DNA from 2 places in the Weizmannia agrestimuris genome. Region 1 is predicted to be linked to the other one. Evidence: predicted binding sites of a transcription regulator. Region 1 holds the regulator's gene; the other holds the start of a gene.
The links. The regulator Rex, encoded in region 1, represses fermentation and respiration genes when NADH is low (regulators of the CRP and FNR family bind a similar motif). The targets are predictions, from matches to a motif close to TTGTGAAATATTTCACAA.
Positions count from the first base shown of each region.

Region 1 (8,034 bases):
CTGCGAAAAGCCACGCTTGCAGATTTGGACGGAATTTACAATGTGGAGATGCATTCTTTTACAATGCCGTGGACACGTGAAGCATTTTACAACGAACTGGTTCATAATCATTTTGCCATGTATCTTGTGCTTGTCGAGAATGAAAAGGTTATCGGTTATTGCGGCGTGTGGGTCATTGTCGATGAGGCGCATGTGACCAATCTTGCGGTGCTCCCGGAGTACCGAGGCCGGAAACTGGGAGAGACGCTGTTAAAAAATGTGATGGCTTACGCCGCATTGAACCATGCCAAAACGCTCAGCCTGGAGGTACGCGTCAGCAATATGATTGCGCGCTCCTTATACAGGAAGCTCGGATTTCGGGAAGGCGGCATCCGGAAAGGCTATTACACGGATAATTATGAAGACGCAATTGTGATGTGGGTGAATTTATAAATGGAAAAAGATTTGTTGGTATTAGGCATAGAAACGAGCTGCGATGAAACGGCTGCAGCTGTCATTAAAAACGGGACGGAAATTGTTTCCAATGTGGTCGCTTCCCAGATTGAAAGCCACAAACGGTTCGGCGGGGTGGTGCCAGAGCTTGCATCCCGCCACCATGTCGAGCAAATTACCATTGTCATTGAGGAAGCGATGCAGCAGGCAGACGCGGCTTTTAAAGACCTGGATGCGATCGCCGTGACAGAAGGGCCCGGGCTTGTGGGCGCGTTGCTTGTTGGCGTCAATGCCGCAAAGGCGCTCAGTTTCGCGCATCAGATTCCACTTGTCGGTGTCCATCATATTGCCGGCCATATTTATGCGAACCGGATCGGGCATGAAATGAAGTTTCCGCTGCTTGCGCTTGTCGTTTCAGGCGGTCATACGGAGCTTGTGCTGATGAAGGGCCATGCCGAGTTTGAAGTAATCGGCGAAACGAGAGATGATGCGGCAGGGGAAGCTTATGACAAAGTAGCACGAACGTTGAACCTTCCTTATCCGGGCGGTCCGCAGATTGACCGGCTTGCCCATGAAGGAAAGCCAAATGTTGATTTGCCGCGATCCTGGCTGGAAGGGACTTATGATTTCAGTTTCAGCGGGCTCAAATCAGCCGTCATTAACACCCTCCATAATGCCGCGCAGCGCGGGGAAAGCATCCGGCCTGAAGATATGGCCGCAAGCTTCCAGCAAAGTGTGATTGATGTATTGGTCGGTAAAACCGTGGAGGCGGTAAAAGCGTTTGGCGTCAAAGAAGTGCTGGTCGCCGGCGGTGTTGCCGCGAACAAAGGATTGCGCGCTGCCCTTTCAGAAGCATTCCGGGATCTCCCTGAAGTGGCGTTGCGCATCCCGCCGATCCAGTTATGCACAGACAATGCGGCGATGATTGCCGCATGCGGGACGGTGCTTTTTGAAAAGGGAAAAAGAAGCTCCCTTGACTTAAATGCTTATCCCGGGCTGGACATTGAAAACTTTTAAACAGGGTTGTGAAAAACCGGTGTATGGGAATCGTCCATACACCGGTTTTTTTGGAGATATGCAGGGGAATTGTGCACAATCTGTGGAAAAGTTGTTGATAAATGATTGGACTTGTGTAAAACTTTTAAAATTTTTCCGGACAGGTTGTGGGTATTGTGGATAAATCTGTTGATAATTGTGGATTTTGTGGAAAAACGTTTTGGAAAGCAAGAAATCAATATACCGCCTGTGCATAAATCTGTGCATGGCGCGAGATGCCAAAATAAAAACCTGTGCAGAAAATTTCCACACAGGTCCAAACATTACTCCGCCAGTTCTGCCCATTCTTCCATCAGCGCGTCCAGCTCCAATTTCCGTTGCTCCAGTTCTTCTGTCAGCTCGCGGATTTTAATATGGTCCTGAAAGATTTCCGGGTCGGCCATTTTTTCTTCCCGGTCATGAATTTCTGTTTCCAACGTTTCAATTCTTGTTTCAATTTCTTCAATCCTCCGCTTTTTTTGCCGCTCGCGTTTTTTTGCTTCTTTATCCTGCCGGTAGTTGTTTTTCGCCGGCTGTTCCGCTTTAACCTTTTCTTGTTTCGTGTTTTCCAGGCGTGCAATTTCCAGCATTTCTTCTTTTTTTTGCACATAATAATCATAGTCGCCGAGAAATTCACGGGTTCCCTCCGGCGAGAGCTCCACCACTTTTGTGGCAATCCGGTTAATGAAATAGCGGTCGTGGGAAATGAACAAAATCGTTCCCGGGTAATCGATGAGCGCATTTTCCAGTACTTCTTTACTGTCCAAATCAAGGTGGTTTGTCGGTTCATCTAAAATTAGAAAGTTCGCCTTTTCCAGCATCAATTTGGCGAGGGCAAGCCGGGCTTTTTCGCCGCCGCTTAAGGATGAGACGGTTTTTAAAACGTCATCGCCGGAAAAAAGAAAATTCCCGAGTGCCGTGCGGATTTCTTTTTCTGTTTTCAGCGGGTATGTATCCCATAATTCCCGGAGGACCGTTTTATTGGAAGATAAGTCGGCCAGTTCTTGATCGTAATAGCCGGTCATAACGTTGGAGCCATATTCGATCGTGCCGGATATCAGCGGGATTCTCCGGATAATCGATTTCAAAAGCGTTGACTTGCCGATGCCGTTCGGGCCGACAAGGGCAACACTGTCTTGTTTTTTGACTGAAAGATGGATGTTTTTGGCAACCGGCTCCCCGTCGTAGCCGATGGCAGCATCCCGGACATGAAGGACTTCGTTCCCGCTTTGTTTGGCAATTTCAAACGAAAACCGGGCAGATTTTTCATCGCCAAGCGGCTTGTCCATCAATTCCATTTTTTCCAGTTGTTTCCTCCTACTTTGCGCCCGCTTTGTCGTGGTGGCACGGGCAATGTTTTTTTGGATGAATGCCTGCAATTTCGCAACTTCTTCCTGCTGCTTTTCATATTGTTTGACCTCTCGCTCGTACTGGGCGGCCTTTTGTTCCAGATACCGGCTGTAGTTGCCGTGGTATTTTTTAATGGAATGCCTTGAAATTTCATAGACCTGGTTGACGACTTTATCCAGAAAATAACGGTCATGGGACACGATCAGAATGGCGCCTTCATAGCCTTGTAAATATTGCTCCAGCCAGGTGAGCGTTTCGATATCGAGATGGTTTGTCGGCTCATCCAAAATGAGGATGTCCGGCTTTGTGAGCAGCAATTTCGCCAATGCAAGGCGTGTTTTTTGCCCGCCGCTTAATGTCCGGATCGGGGTGTTGTAGTCGTACTGGTCAAAACGGAAGCCATGCAGAACGGACCGGATATCCGCTTCGATCTGATATCCGCCTTCATCTTTAAAACGTGTCTGCAAAGTATCATAAGCATGCAGCACTTTTTCATACTCCGCCGGGCGGTTATAAATCTTAGGGTCGGCCATTTTTTGTTCGTATTCGCGAAGCTGTTTTTCCATATCCAGCAAATTTTTAAAAACCGACATCATTTCGTCCCAAATGGACAGATCCGATTCGAGTCCGGTATTTTGGGCGAGATAACCGATTTCGACACCATTCGGCATAATGATGGAACCTTCATCATAAGAAAGCTGGCCGGCGATGATTTTCAGGAGGGTCGATTTGCCGGCCCCGTTTCTCCCGACCAAGGCAATCCGGTCTTTTGTTTGAATTTCTAATTTTATATCCGATAAAATAAGTTCAGCGCCATAATATTTTGTGACTTGTTGAACTTGCAGCAACATCATCTTTATGTTCACCTCTATACCATTGTAAGTGTACAGGAAGGCGAACTGCAACTCAACCGGCGTGATCGGAATTTGTCAAAAAACTTTTCACATAAATTCGTAAAAACCCATGAAAAAAATGCTTACTTGTGATATATTTAACATAGTTGGAGAGAGAAAAAGACGCATGCAGGCATTTTTTTAAAACATATTTTTTCTTTGCTCAGATAGGAGTAATATTATAATGAAGAATGGCAGCGCTGCCATTCTGGAATGGACGCACGATTGGAACCAACAGCACAAAAAACTTAAGCTTTCAACTTGGGGGATTTCACATGAAGGATGAATCAGTAAAAATACCGCAAGCCACTGCAAAACGGCTTCCATTATATTACCGGTACCTGAGAAATTTATATACACTTGGCAAGCAAAGGGTATCCTCGGCGGAACTGAGTGAAGCGGTGAAAGTCGACTCCGCTACGATACGCAGGGATTTTTCCTACTTCGGGGCACTTGGAAAAAAAGGTTATGGTTATAATGTAAAATATTTATTGTCTTTTTTCGGCAAGACGCTGAACCAGGATGAGATCACAGATGTAGCGCTGGTTGGCGTTGGGAACCTCGGTACAGCCCTTTTGAATTACAATTTTTCGAAGAATAACAGCGCACGGATTGTGATGGCATTTGACAATGACCCCGGGAAGGTGGGGAGCCATGTTGGCAATGTGCCTGTTTACAGCATGGACGAATTAAGAGAACGGCTTTGCGCGGAAGATGTGACGGTTGTGATTTTGACGGTCCCCGCTTCCAGTGCCCAGGCAGTGACAGACGAGCTTGCCAGTACAAATGTAAAAGGCGTTTTAAACTTTACACCTGCCCGGCTGAACGTGCCGCCGGATATCCGCGTCCATCATATTGACCTGGCCGTGGAACTACAGGCACTGATCTATTTTTTAAAACATTATTCAAATGATGAAGAAAATTTGAAAGAAACAAAAGAGCCGGTTGCGAAGCCATAGCCAAAAAGCTTTTTTTCCGTTATCATAGTGGGTACAGGGGGTGGCCCGATTGAAAACGGAATGCAGGCGCAAATGGCAATGGCCGGATTTGGCTGTGGCGTGCAAAGGGAAAAGGGCGGATTCAACGCCGGCACTTAAAGGGGAACGGCGATGAATACGAAAAAAATGCCGGTTACCGGACACATCCAGGAATTGAGAAAGCGGTTAATTACCGTTCTCATTTTCTTTCTGTTTGCCCTGGTTGTTGGCTTTTTTACCGCAAAACCTGTTATACGTTATTTGCAGCATGCCAAAAATGCCGGCATGTTCACGATGAATGCCTTCAGGGTAACCGATCCTATTAAGGTTTTTATGGAAGTTTCGGTTGTGATCGCATGCCTATTGACCCTGCCGGTGATTTTGTACCAGCTTTGGGCGTTTATAAGCCCGGGGCTGTATGAGAAAGAAAAGAAACTGACATTAAGTTACATTCCTGTTTCCATCTTGCTTTTTATAGCCGGCGTTTCTTTTTCCTATTTCGTGCTTTGTCCGCTGATGGTGAAGTTTATGATGGGCTTGTCAAATGAAATGGGCATTCGTGCGGTGATCGGGATCCGGGAGTATATTCAGTTTCTGCTAGAGATCACGCTTCCGTTTGGCTTTGTGTTCCAAATGCCGGTCGTGGTCCTGTTTCTGACCCGGCTTGGCATCATTACGCCGAGACTGTTGAAAAAGGTAAGAAAATATGCGTATCTTGCTTTGATTGCAGCTGCCGGCATCATCACCCCGCCGGACGTGTTTTCGCAGCTGATTACCTTTGTTCCACTCGTTTTGCTGTATGAAGCAAGCACACTGATTTCGAAAATGGCGTACCGCAATGCCAAAAAAGCGGCAAAAGAAATGCCAATGGATGAACAGACGATTGCTTCTGAATAAGAAAGCCGTTTTCCGGACGGAGCCGGAAAACGGCTTTTATTTTTTCACTGAGTTTTTCAGCTTGAAATGGAGAAAGATCAGCCTGATGCCGGAACCCAGATCCAATGTTGCAATCAACAGCAGTAAATAAGAAAAAAAGCCCCAGCCGCCCACTTGTACCTGCTGAATGGCAAAATAAGTGAACAAAGCCCCGAGCAGGCAGTTTACAATCCCTGAAAAAAGTGGTCTCATTATAGAAGTCCTCCAATTGAGCTGTAAATTTCATGTACGGATGTCTGCAGAACGGACGGGTGCAAAAGCAGCCTCACGACCACAATCGTGTTCATGGAAACATGCGCAAACATGGAAACGGTGATCCGGTTTGTTTTCTCGTATAAATAAGCGAGCGTCAGCCCTAAAAGGGAATATAAAAACAAGTGGCTCGGTTCGGTATGCGCGAGTCCGAAAATAACCGAGCTGACAATACCGGATAAAAGGAATGAAAAGCGCCTGCGCAGCGTGCCGAAAATGATTTTCCGAAAAACGATTTCCTCGAGAATCGGCCCTGCGATCGAGCTGATGAGGATGACGAGCGGAAATCTTTCAATCAGCGCCATGATTTGCTGCGTATTGTTGGAGGCAGCCGGGGCACCGAATAATGATTCAATGATCGCGGCTGCAGTCTGGGCAAAGAAACAAAGAAAGACGCCGCCTATTGCCCATATGGCGGATGGCGCGGCCGGAAGCGGTTCAGTCCGGTCTGTTTCTTTCTTTGCGGCTTTTCTTAAAAAGTACAGGACGATGATCAGCCCGATGATAAAGCTGATGACGGTCCAAAGCGGGGGCGTCAATGTCCGCATGCTGTCTGCCGGTTCGTGGAAAACGTTCACCCCGGCATAGTAGAGCAACGGATACCCGACGGCGCCGGACAGCAGCATAAGGATGTACGTCACGAGAATATACACATACTCTTTTTTCACGCGTTCTTTTCCTTTCTTGCCAGTTCAAAGTTTAAAGGATCGCAAATTCGTCCAATATGTTCATTGTACTATTGAACCGGGCGGGGTTCAAATGCCGTGCGCAGAGCCAGCCTTTTCAGTTGCATATCCGGATGGTGATCAAGCATACTTATAAAAGGGCAAGCGGCTGAAATGGAGGCGCGCAACCGGCATCCTTTGACGGGGCTCTTTAAAGGATGCAGGGCCCGAAAAAAATAAAAAAAGTTGGATGAGAGACTTGCAAAAAAGCAAGGAATTATTTATTATAATAAATGTGTTAGCACTCAACTTATGCGAGTGCTAATAATGGACAAAATTTTACATAATACGAATTAAGGAGGTTGTTTCACGTGTTAAAACCACTGGGTGATCGCGTTGTCATTGAATTAGTTGAATCGGAAGAAAAAACAGCAAGCGGTATTGTCCTGCCTGACACGGCAAAAGAAAAGCCACAGGAAGGCAAAGTTGTGGCTGTCGGTTCCGGGCGTACCCTTGATAACGGTGAACGTGTTGCCATCGATGTAGCAGTAGGCGACCGCATCATCTTCTCGAAATATGCCGGCACTGAAGTGAAATATGACGGAAAAGAATACTTAATCCTTCGTGAAAGCGATATTCTGGCGGTTGTGGAATAAGCCTGGCTTGTTGAAACATAGAAATAACGATATGACATGAGGAGGTTTTATAAATGGCAAAAGAAATTAAATTCGGCGAAGAAGCCCGCCGCGGTATGCTTCGTGGTGTGGATAAACTGGCAGATGCTGTAAAAGTGACATTGGGCCCGAAAGGACGTAACGTCGTTCTGGAAAAGAAATTCGGTTCTCCGCTGATCACAAATGACGGTGTCACGATCGCAAAAGAAATTGAACTCGAAGACGCGTTTGAAAACATGGGTGCCAAACTTGTCTCCGAAGTGGCCAGCAAAACGAACGATGTAGCTGGTGACGGTACAACCACTGCAACTGTTCTGGCACAGGCAATGATCCGTGAAGGCCTGAAAAACGTAACAGCAGGTGCAAACCCGGTTGGCATCCGCAAAGGGATTGAAAAAGCAGTTGCGGCTGCTGTCGAAGAATTAAAAGCCATTTCGAAACCAATCGAAGGCAAAGCTTCCATCGCCCAAGTTGCTGCAATTTCCTCTGCTGACGAAGAAGTCGGCGAATTGATCGCTGAAGCAATGGAACGCGTGGGCAACGATGGCGTTATTACCATTGAAGAATCAAAAGGCTTCTCAACGGAATTGGACGTTGTGGAAGGAATGCAGTTCGACCGTGGCTATGCATCGCCTTACATGGTAACGGATTCCGACAAAATGGAAGCTGTTCTGGATAACCCTTACATCTTAATTACAGACAAGAAGATTTCCAATATCCAGGAAATCCTGCCTGTTCTGGAACAAGTTGTCCAACAAGGCAAACCGTTGTTGCTGATTGCGGAAGATGTTGAAGGGGAAGCTCTTGCAACACTCGTTGT
Region 1 covers NZ_CALPDC010000031.1:24,844-32,877, reverse strand. The annotation lists gene rimI (ribosomal protein S18-alanine N-acetyltransferase) at 1-432, shown strand, start outside; gene tsaD (tRNA (adenosine(37)-N6)-threonylcarbamoyltransferase complex transferase subunit TsaD) at 433-1,449, shown strand; gene NFR98_RS11565 (ABC-F family ATP-binding cassette domain-containing protein) at 1,752-3,671, opposite strand; gene NFR98_RS11560 (redox-sensing transcriptional repressor Rex) at 3,986-4,669, shown strand; gene tatC (twin-arginine translocase subunit TatC) at 4,820-5,584, shown strand; gene NFR98_RS11550 (YdiK family protein) at 5,621-5,815, opposite strand; gene NFR98_RS11545 (CPBP family intramembrane glutamic endopeptidase) at 5,815-6,543, opposite strand; gene groES (co-chaperone GroES) at 6,912-7,196, shown strand; gene groL (chaperonin GroEL) at 7,250-8,034, shown strand, end outside.

Region 2 (8,034 bases), on a different contig from region 1:
CTGGCTGCGATCGGCGCCATGCGGATGGGGATCGGGAAACTCTCCGTTTTTACGGAAAGCGGTGCCCGGAATGTGATCGCTACACTCGTTCCGGAAGCGACTTATTTAAAAAGGGATTTTTCAAAGCGGCTTAACGATTTGGGGCAGAAATTTGCCGGGGTGGCCATCGGTCCCGGGATTGAGCCGGATGAGCAGCTGGAGTCTTTCATTCACGGCGTTTTAAAAGAACCGCTTCCTGTTGTCCTCGATGCGGGTGCATTACATAAAAGGACATACCCGAAACGCACGGCGCCGGTCGTTTTAACGCCGCATCCAGGGGAATTTTCAAGGATGGCGGACATACCGACCGGGCAAATCGCTGCAGATAGGATCAGGCTTGCTTCCGCATATGCACAGGAACACGGGGTCATCGTTGTTTTAAAAGGGCAGTACACGGTGATGGCTTTTCCGGATGGCAGCGGCTATGTAAACACAACCGGCAACAGCAGCCTGGCAAAAGGCGGAAGCGGTGATACATTAACCGGCATGCTCTTGGCAAATATATGCACGTATGCTAATATCAAGGAAGCGGTTGCCAATGCCGTTTATATTCACGGGGCATGCGCAGACTTGTGGATCCGGGAAAACGGGTCCGCTACACTCACTGCCCATGAATTTTCCCGGCTGCTTCCCAAAGTGATGCACCAATTGGAAACGGCCGCAAAAGATGCAGGGAAAGCGCCGGGTTTAGGAAACGGTGACCGTTTTATAAAGAGGTGACAAATGATGCAAAAAATCAAGAAGGCGATTATCCCGGCAGCGGGGCTTGGAACACGTTTCCTGCCGGCGACGAAGGCAATGCCGAAAGAAATGCTGCCGATTGTCGATAAGCCGACAATCCAATATATTGTGGAAGAGGCCATTGATTCCGGCATTGAAGATATCATCATCGTAACCGGGAAAGGGAAACGGGCGATTGAAGACCATTTTGACCACGCATTTGAGCTTGAGGACAATTTGATCGCAAAGAAAAAATTTGATCTGCTTGAAAAAGTGCGCCAGCCTGCAGAAGTGGATATCCATTATATCCGGCAAAAGGAACCGAAAGGACTGGGCCACGCGATTTGGTGTGCGCGCAAATTTATCGGGAATGAGCCGTTCGCCGTGCTCCTTGGCGATGATATTATCCAAGCTGAACCGCCTTGCCTGAAACAAATGATCGATGTTTATGAACAGGTCCATTCCAGCGTGATTGCCGTCATGGAAGTCGCGCGTGAGGAAACAAACCGTTACGGGATTATTGACCCGCTCGATCAAAAGGGAAGAATTTATGATGTGAAAGGCTTTGTAGAAAAGCCGAAAGTGGAGGAAGCGCCGTCAAATGTCGCCATTATCGGGCGGTATATTTTAACACCGGAGATTTTTGATTTCCTTTCATTGCAGAAGACGGGATCAGGCGGTGAAATCCAGCTGACCGATGCCATTGAACAATTGAATGAAATCCAAAAAGTGTATGCCTATGCTTATGAAGGGAAACGCTACGACGTCGGCGAAAAATTCGGGTTTATCAAATCGACGATTGAAATGGCGCTTTCCCGGGAAGATCTGCGCGATGATTTGCTCCGGTATTTGGAAGATTTGCAATGGAGAATTCAAAACCATCAGATCTGAAACTTGCAGGTCTGCCGGTAAAAACGCCTGTTTCGCGAAATATGCGAACGCAGGCGTTTTTTATCGGGCTGTGCGATGGGGATCGGGATACAACCCGAAGTTCCAGCTAAAATATCGCAGCTTTTGTTGCCTGCTGTAAAAAATCGTCATCGTGCAAATTGGCGCTCGGGCTTGATGTAACTTAAGCTCAACTTATATAGAATGAAATGAAGTTTTTCGCGTCAAAATCAATGACGATCAGAAGAGAGGTTGTTTCTGGCAACCATGAAAAGGAATCCAGTTTCGTTCGGCTTATTTTGCAAGTTCCAGTGCTTTTATGCAAAACAAACCTGATTCATGGTGAAAATCACACGGCCGGATGAAAAAGATGTAAGATAGTAGCAAAAGTAAGGAAGGGATGGCACATTTTGAAAAAAGGTGACCAAAGATTTAAACAGGCGCATAAGGAAGCATGGATCGGCGTCGGGCTTGTGCTGTTCAATTTTCTCTGGTGGTATGGTTTTGCTTACGGCCTCGGTTCACGGCCGGCCAAACAGTATCATTATATATTTGGTATGCCATCATGGTTTTTTTACAGCTGTATTGCCGGGTATATTGTCGTGACGGCGCTTGTCATCTTCATTGTGAAGTTCTTTTTTAAGGATATCCCTTTCGATGATGAAGAGGGGGACAAGCCATGAACTGGCCGGTATTGGCACCACTGCTCATTTTTTTGCTCATTATTTTTGCCGTTGGTTTTTGGGCCAATCAATACGTGATCAAAACGCAATCTTTTGTACAGGAATATTTTCTCGGAAAACGGCAGCTCGGCGGTTTTATCCTCGCGATGACGATGGTGGCGACATACGGGAGCGCCAGCAGCTTTATCGGCGGGCCGGGTGTGGCGTACACACAGGGGCTTGGCTGGGTGCTTCTTTCTATGGCACAGCTTTCAACCGGCTATTTTGTCCTGATGGTGCTCGGGAAAAAATTTGCGATTATGGCACGCAAATATGAGGCGGTGACGCTGATTGACTTTTTAAAAAGCCGTTATCAAAGTGATGCCGTCGTCATTTTGGCGGCAGCAAGCATTATTATTTTTCTGTTTTCATCGATGACGGCACAGTGGATCGGCGGTGCGCGCCTTGTTGAATCGCTGACCGGATTGTCGTATACGGCGTCGCTCCTAATTTTTGCCGCTTCTGTTACGCTGTTTGTCGTAGTCGGGGGATTTCGCGCAGTGGCGGTGACAGATGCAGTCCAGGGCACGGTCATGTTTCTCGGCACGCTTATTTTACTGGTGGCAACCATTAAAGCGGGCGGCGGGATGGAACCGATTATGCACAAACTTGCTGCAGAGGACCCGGATCTGATTACGCCGTTCGGACACGGGCACAGCCTGAGCCCTGCCTATGTGTCGTCGTTTTGGATTTTGGTCGGGATTGGTGTCGTCGGCCTGCCGCAAATTACGGTCCGTGCGATGTCCTACAAAGATTCCCGGGCGATGCACAGGGCGATCATCATCGGTACCATTGTCATTGGGTTTATTATGTTCGGCATGCATTTTATTGGCGTGATGGCACGTGCTGTCATACCGGGTGTGAAAGTGCCCGATACGGTAATGCCGCTGTTAACGATGAAAGTGCTGCCGCCTGTGCCGGCCGGTATCGTGCTTGCTGCTCCGATGGCCGCAATTATGTCTACCGTTGATGCGCTCCTCATTCTCGTCGGTTCCGCGCTTGTCAAAGACCTTTATTTGAATTATGTGAAACCGAACGCATCCGAAAAACAGATGAAAGCGGCAAGTTTCAGCGTGACCGCAGCGATTGCCGTCATTGTCGTGCTGTTGTCGCTCAGCCCGCCGAAATTGATCATATGGCTCAACTTGTTTTCCTTTGGCGGCCTGGAATCCGTTTTTATATGGCCGGTGATTTTCGGCTTGTACTGGAATAAAGGAAACAAGTACGGCGCGGTTTGTTCTATGATACTCGGCATGGGCTCGTACATTCTGCTGGACCGCTTGCATCCAAACCCGTTCGGATTGCATACAGTGGTGCTGCCGGTCCTTATTTCCTGCGCCGGGTTTATCGCGGCGAGCCTTCTCTTCGGGCGCAAGAGAGCTGCCATTCGGGCTGAACGCGATGGGGCATAAAGTAAAAGTACCGGTTCAATCGACACGCGTCATTATGACTTATCGGGGCCGAGTAAACAGGCGCCTCAAATTGAAATTTTTAGCTAAAAATGTGCGATGTCCGGAAAAAGCTGCAAAATAAGAATCAATCGGGCCGGGACGAATCATCTGCCCGGCCCGGATCTAAAAAAATTTTTCGTTGCATCTTTCCCGGATTTGTGATAATATAATGATTGTCATCTGCGGGACATTAGCTCAGTTGGAAGAGCAGCTGACTCTTAATCAGCGGGTCGTGGGTTCGAGCCCCTCATGTCCCATCACGAAGCAATATGATGCACAAATGTGCCATTATATTGCTTTTTTATTTTTATGTAAGTTTTTTGTGCGGATAATCCGGCTAAAAAATAACAAGCGGACATATTCAGGCATACTATATTGTGGTATAATAAAATGGTTGCAGGTTTCGCAGCTATTTATGAATCGAAGAAAAAAAGGAGATGATAACTGATGGATTCTGACGCGCATCCGAGGTCGTGCATGAAACATAAGCAAGAGGAAGTCTTCATACTGGCCTCGACCAATCCTACACGTTATCAGTCTCTGGAAGAGTAAAGTATGCTTGAGCTTCCTCAAAAGAGAAGAGGAGGTGCCTGCATGTTAAATATGTATTTAACGGACGAAAACGGCAAACTGAAGGAAACAGAAATTTTGTCAAAAGGATGCTGGGTGAACCTGGTGAACCCGACAGAAGAAGAAATCAACCAGGTTGTCCAACAAACGAATATACCGATCGATTTTATTAAAGACCCGCTGGATGTCGATGAACGCTCCCGTATTGAAAAAGAAGACGATGATATTTTAATCATTGTCGGCCTTCCGGTTAAGGTAAAGGACGATGTGGACTCCGCGCTGTATGATACGATTCCGCTCGGGATTATCGTCACGCCTTTTTATTTCATCACGGTCTGCCTAGAGGACAATCCGATTATCGGAAAATTTATCCACAGACGGGTGCGCGGGTTTTACACCTACATGAAAACCAGATTTACCCTTCAAATTCTGTATGAAGTTGCAAGCTATTATTTGAACTATTTAAAATATATCGACCGCAGATCAAGCTTGATCGAACGCGAATTGCACGAATCGATGCGAAACGAGGAACTGTTCGAACTGTTGAGCCTTGAAAAAACGCTCGTGTATTTCACTACCTCATTAAAAGCCAATAAAATCGTCTTGGAAAAAATGACACGGCAGCATTTTCTAAAAGTATATGAAGATGACATGGACTTACTGGATGACGTCATGATTGAAGTCAAACAGGCAATCGAAATGTGTGAAGTGCACAGCAATATTTTAAGCGGCATGATGGATGCCTATGCTTCTGTCATTTCCAATAACGTGAACGGCGTGATGAAATTTTTGACGACGGTCACGATTATCCTTTCCCTGCCAACGATGGTATCCAGCTTTTTCGGAATGAATCTTCACGGCCTGCCATGGCAATCAAGCCCCCATGGGTTTTGGCTGGCGTTTTTGGCCTCTCTGGTTCTTTCCAGTGTTACAGCCCTTATTTTTTGGAAAAAAAGATATTTCTAACACACCTGGGAGATGGATTTGCATAAAATTCATCTCCTTTTCCGTTTCTACCTTGTGAATGTGCAGGTTTCACAAGCGAGAAGCGGTTTTTTTTACGGCAATTTCTATACGGAATTTTGCATAAATATTCAAATATAAAATGTAAGCACTTACAATGTAAAAAGGCGGAAAAAACTTATTTTAATTAAATCATAGCTGGAAAGCAATATTTTAAAGAAAAAAGTTTATAAATGATTTATTCATTTGTCACCAATCTGACACAGCCATAGCATGTGAAATCGCCTATAATAAAGCCATAAAGAAAAGAAACAAATGTAAAACGGCAGAAAATCATGTGAAATACTTCACAAATTATATTTTTTAGTCTATCATGTGAAATTATTCACAAAAACATTTAGAATGGGGGCCACGAACATGGCAATCGATGAAAAAGTTGTTGGCAAATCTGCGCAAATCACGGAAATGGTCGATTCCCTCGTCGCAAAAGGGCAAAAAGCACTGCATGAATTTATGGAACTGGATCAGGCGCAAGTGGACAATATCGTAAAACAAATGGCACTTGCCGGGTTGGAACAGCATATGGTGCTCGCCAAAATGGCCGTGGAAGAAACAGGGCGCGGCGTATATGAAGACAAAATGACAAAAAACTTGTTTGCAACAGAATACATCTATCACAACATTAAATATAACAAAACAGTCGGCATCATTGACGAAAACAATAATGAAGGGATTGTTAAATTTGCGGAACCGGTCGGCGTTATTGCCGGGGTCACTCCTGTAACAAATCCGACATCAACCACGATGTTTAAAGCATTAATTGCCATTAAAACACGCAACCCAATTATTTTCGCGTTCCATCCGTCCGCACAAAAATGCAGCAGCCATGCCGCAAAAGTGATGCTTGACGCTGCTGTGAAAGCCGGCGCCCCGGAAAACTGCATCCAATGGATCGAAAAACCGGCCATTGAAGCGACACAGCAATTGATGAACCATTCGGGTATTTCACTGATTCTTGCAACGGGCGGTTCCGGCATGGTAAAGTCCGCATATTCGAGCGGGAAACCTGCGCTTGGCGTCGGGCCGGGAAACGTCCCTTGCTATATTGAAAAATCTGCTGATATCAAACGCGCCGTCAATGATTTGATTTTGTCCAAAACGTTTGACAACGGCATGATCTGTGCGTCGGAACAGGCTGTCATCATCGACAAAGAAATTTATGACAATGTGAAAAACGAATTGATTGCAAATCAATGCTACTTCCTGAATGAAGCGGAGAAGAAAAAGGTTGAGAAAACCGTCATCAATGAAAAGACGCAATCCGTCAACAGCGCCATTGTCGGCAAACCGGCCTATGAAATTGCGAAAATGGCAGGCGTAAATGTTCCGGAAGATACCAAAATTTTAATCGCCGAACTTACAGGTGTCGGCCCGGACTACCCGCTTTCCAGAGAAAAATTAAGCCCGGTTTTGGCCTGTTACAAAGCCAACAGCACAAAACAAGGTTTCGAATTTGCAGAAGCCATGCTCGAATTCGGCGGACTTGGTCACTCGGCTGTGATCCATTCGACAAACGATGAAGTCATTGAACAATACGGCTTAAAAATGAAAGCCGGCCGGATCATTGTCAACTCCCCGTCTTCGCAAGGGGCAATCGGCGACATTTACAATGCCTACATGCCTTCTTTGACACTCGGCTGCGGCACGTTTGGCGGCAACTCGGTGTCCACAAACGTCGGTGTCATCAATCTTTACAATGTAAAAACAATGGCGAAACGGAGAGTCAATATGCAATGGTTTAAAATTCCACCGCGCGTGTATTTTGAAAAGAACTCGGTCCAATACCTGGAAAAAATGCCGGATATCTCAAGTGCCTTTATTGTCACCGATCCGGATATGGTCAGGCTTGGATTCGTTGAGAAAGTACTGTATTACTTGCGGAAACGCCCGGACTATGTGCACTGTGAAATTTTCTCAGAAGTCGAACCGGATCCGTCTATTGAAACGGTTCGGAAAGGTGCCGCAGCTATGGCAAGCTTCCAGCCGGATGTCATTATCGCGCTTGGCGGCGGGTCGGCGATGGATGCTGCAAAAGGCATGTGGCTGTTCTATGAGCATCCGGAAGTTGATTTCAACGAATTGAAGCAAAAATTTATGGACATCCGGAAACGGGTTGCCAAATTCCCGAAACTGGGTGAAAAAGCGCAGCTGGTCTGCATTCCGACCACATCGGGCACCGGTTCTGAAGTGACTTCTTTCGCCGTCATTTCGGATAAAAAGAACAACACAAAATATCCGCTCGCAGACTATGAACTGACACCGGATGTTGCGATCATTGACCCGCAGTTTGTTATGACCGTTCCGAAATCCGTAACAGCCGATACCGGGATGGACGTTTTGACCCATGCGATTGAAGCCTATGTATCCAACATGGCCAACGACTATACGGACGGCCTGGCAATTAAGGCCATCCAGCTTGTTCACGAATACTTGCCGAAAGCATACGCAAATGGCAATGATGCACTGGCACGCGAAAAAATGCACAATGCATCGACTTTGGCAGGGATGGCGTTCTCGAATGCATTCCTTGGCATCAACCATTCACTTGCCCATAAAATCGGCGCTGAATTCCATATTCCGCACGGCCGGGCTAACGCGATTCTGTTGCCGCATGTCATCCG
Region 2 covers NZ_CALPDC010000003.1:5,198-13,231, reverse strand. The annotation lists gene NFR98_RS02640 (NAD(P)H-hydrate dehydratase) at 1-759, shown strand, start outside; gene galU (UTP--glucose-1-phosphate uridylyltransferase GalU) at 763-1,650, shown strand; gene NFR98_RS02630 (YhdT family protein) at 2,058-2,330, shown strand; gene panF (sodium/pantothenate symporter) at 2,327-3,781, shown strand; tRNA gene NFR98_RS02620 (tRNA-Lys) at 4,005-4,077, shown strand; gene NFR98_RS02615 (magnesium transporter CorA family protein) at 4,415-5,356, shown strand; gene adhE (bifunctional acetaldehyde-CoA/alcohol dehydrogenase) at 5,771-8,034, shown strand, end outside.
Region 2: the regulator Rex is predicted to act here: its motif matches at 5,689-5,706, upstream of adhE (bifunctional acetaldehyde-CoA/alcohol dehydrogenase).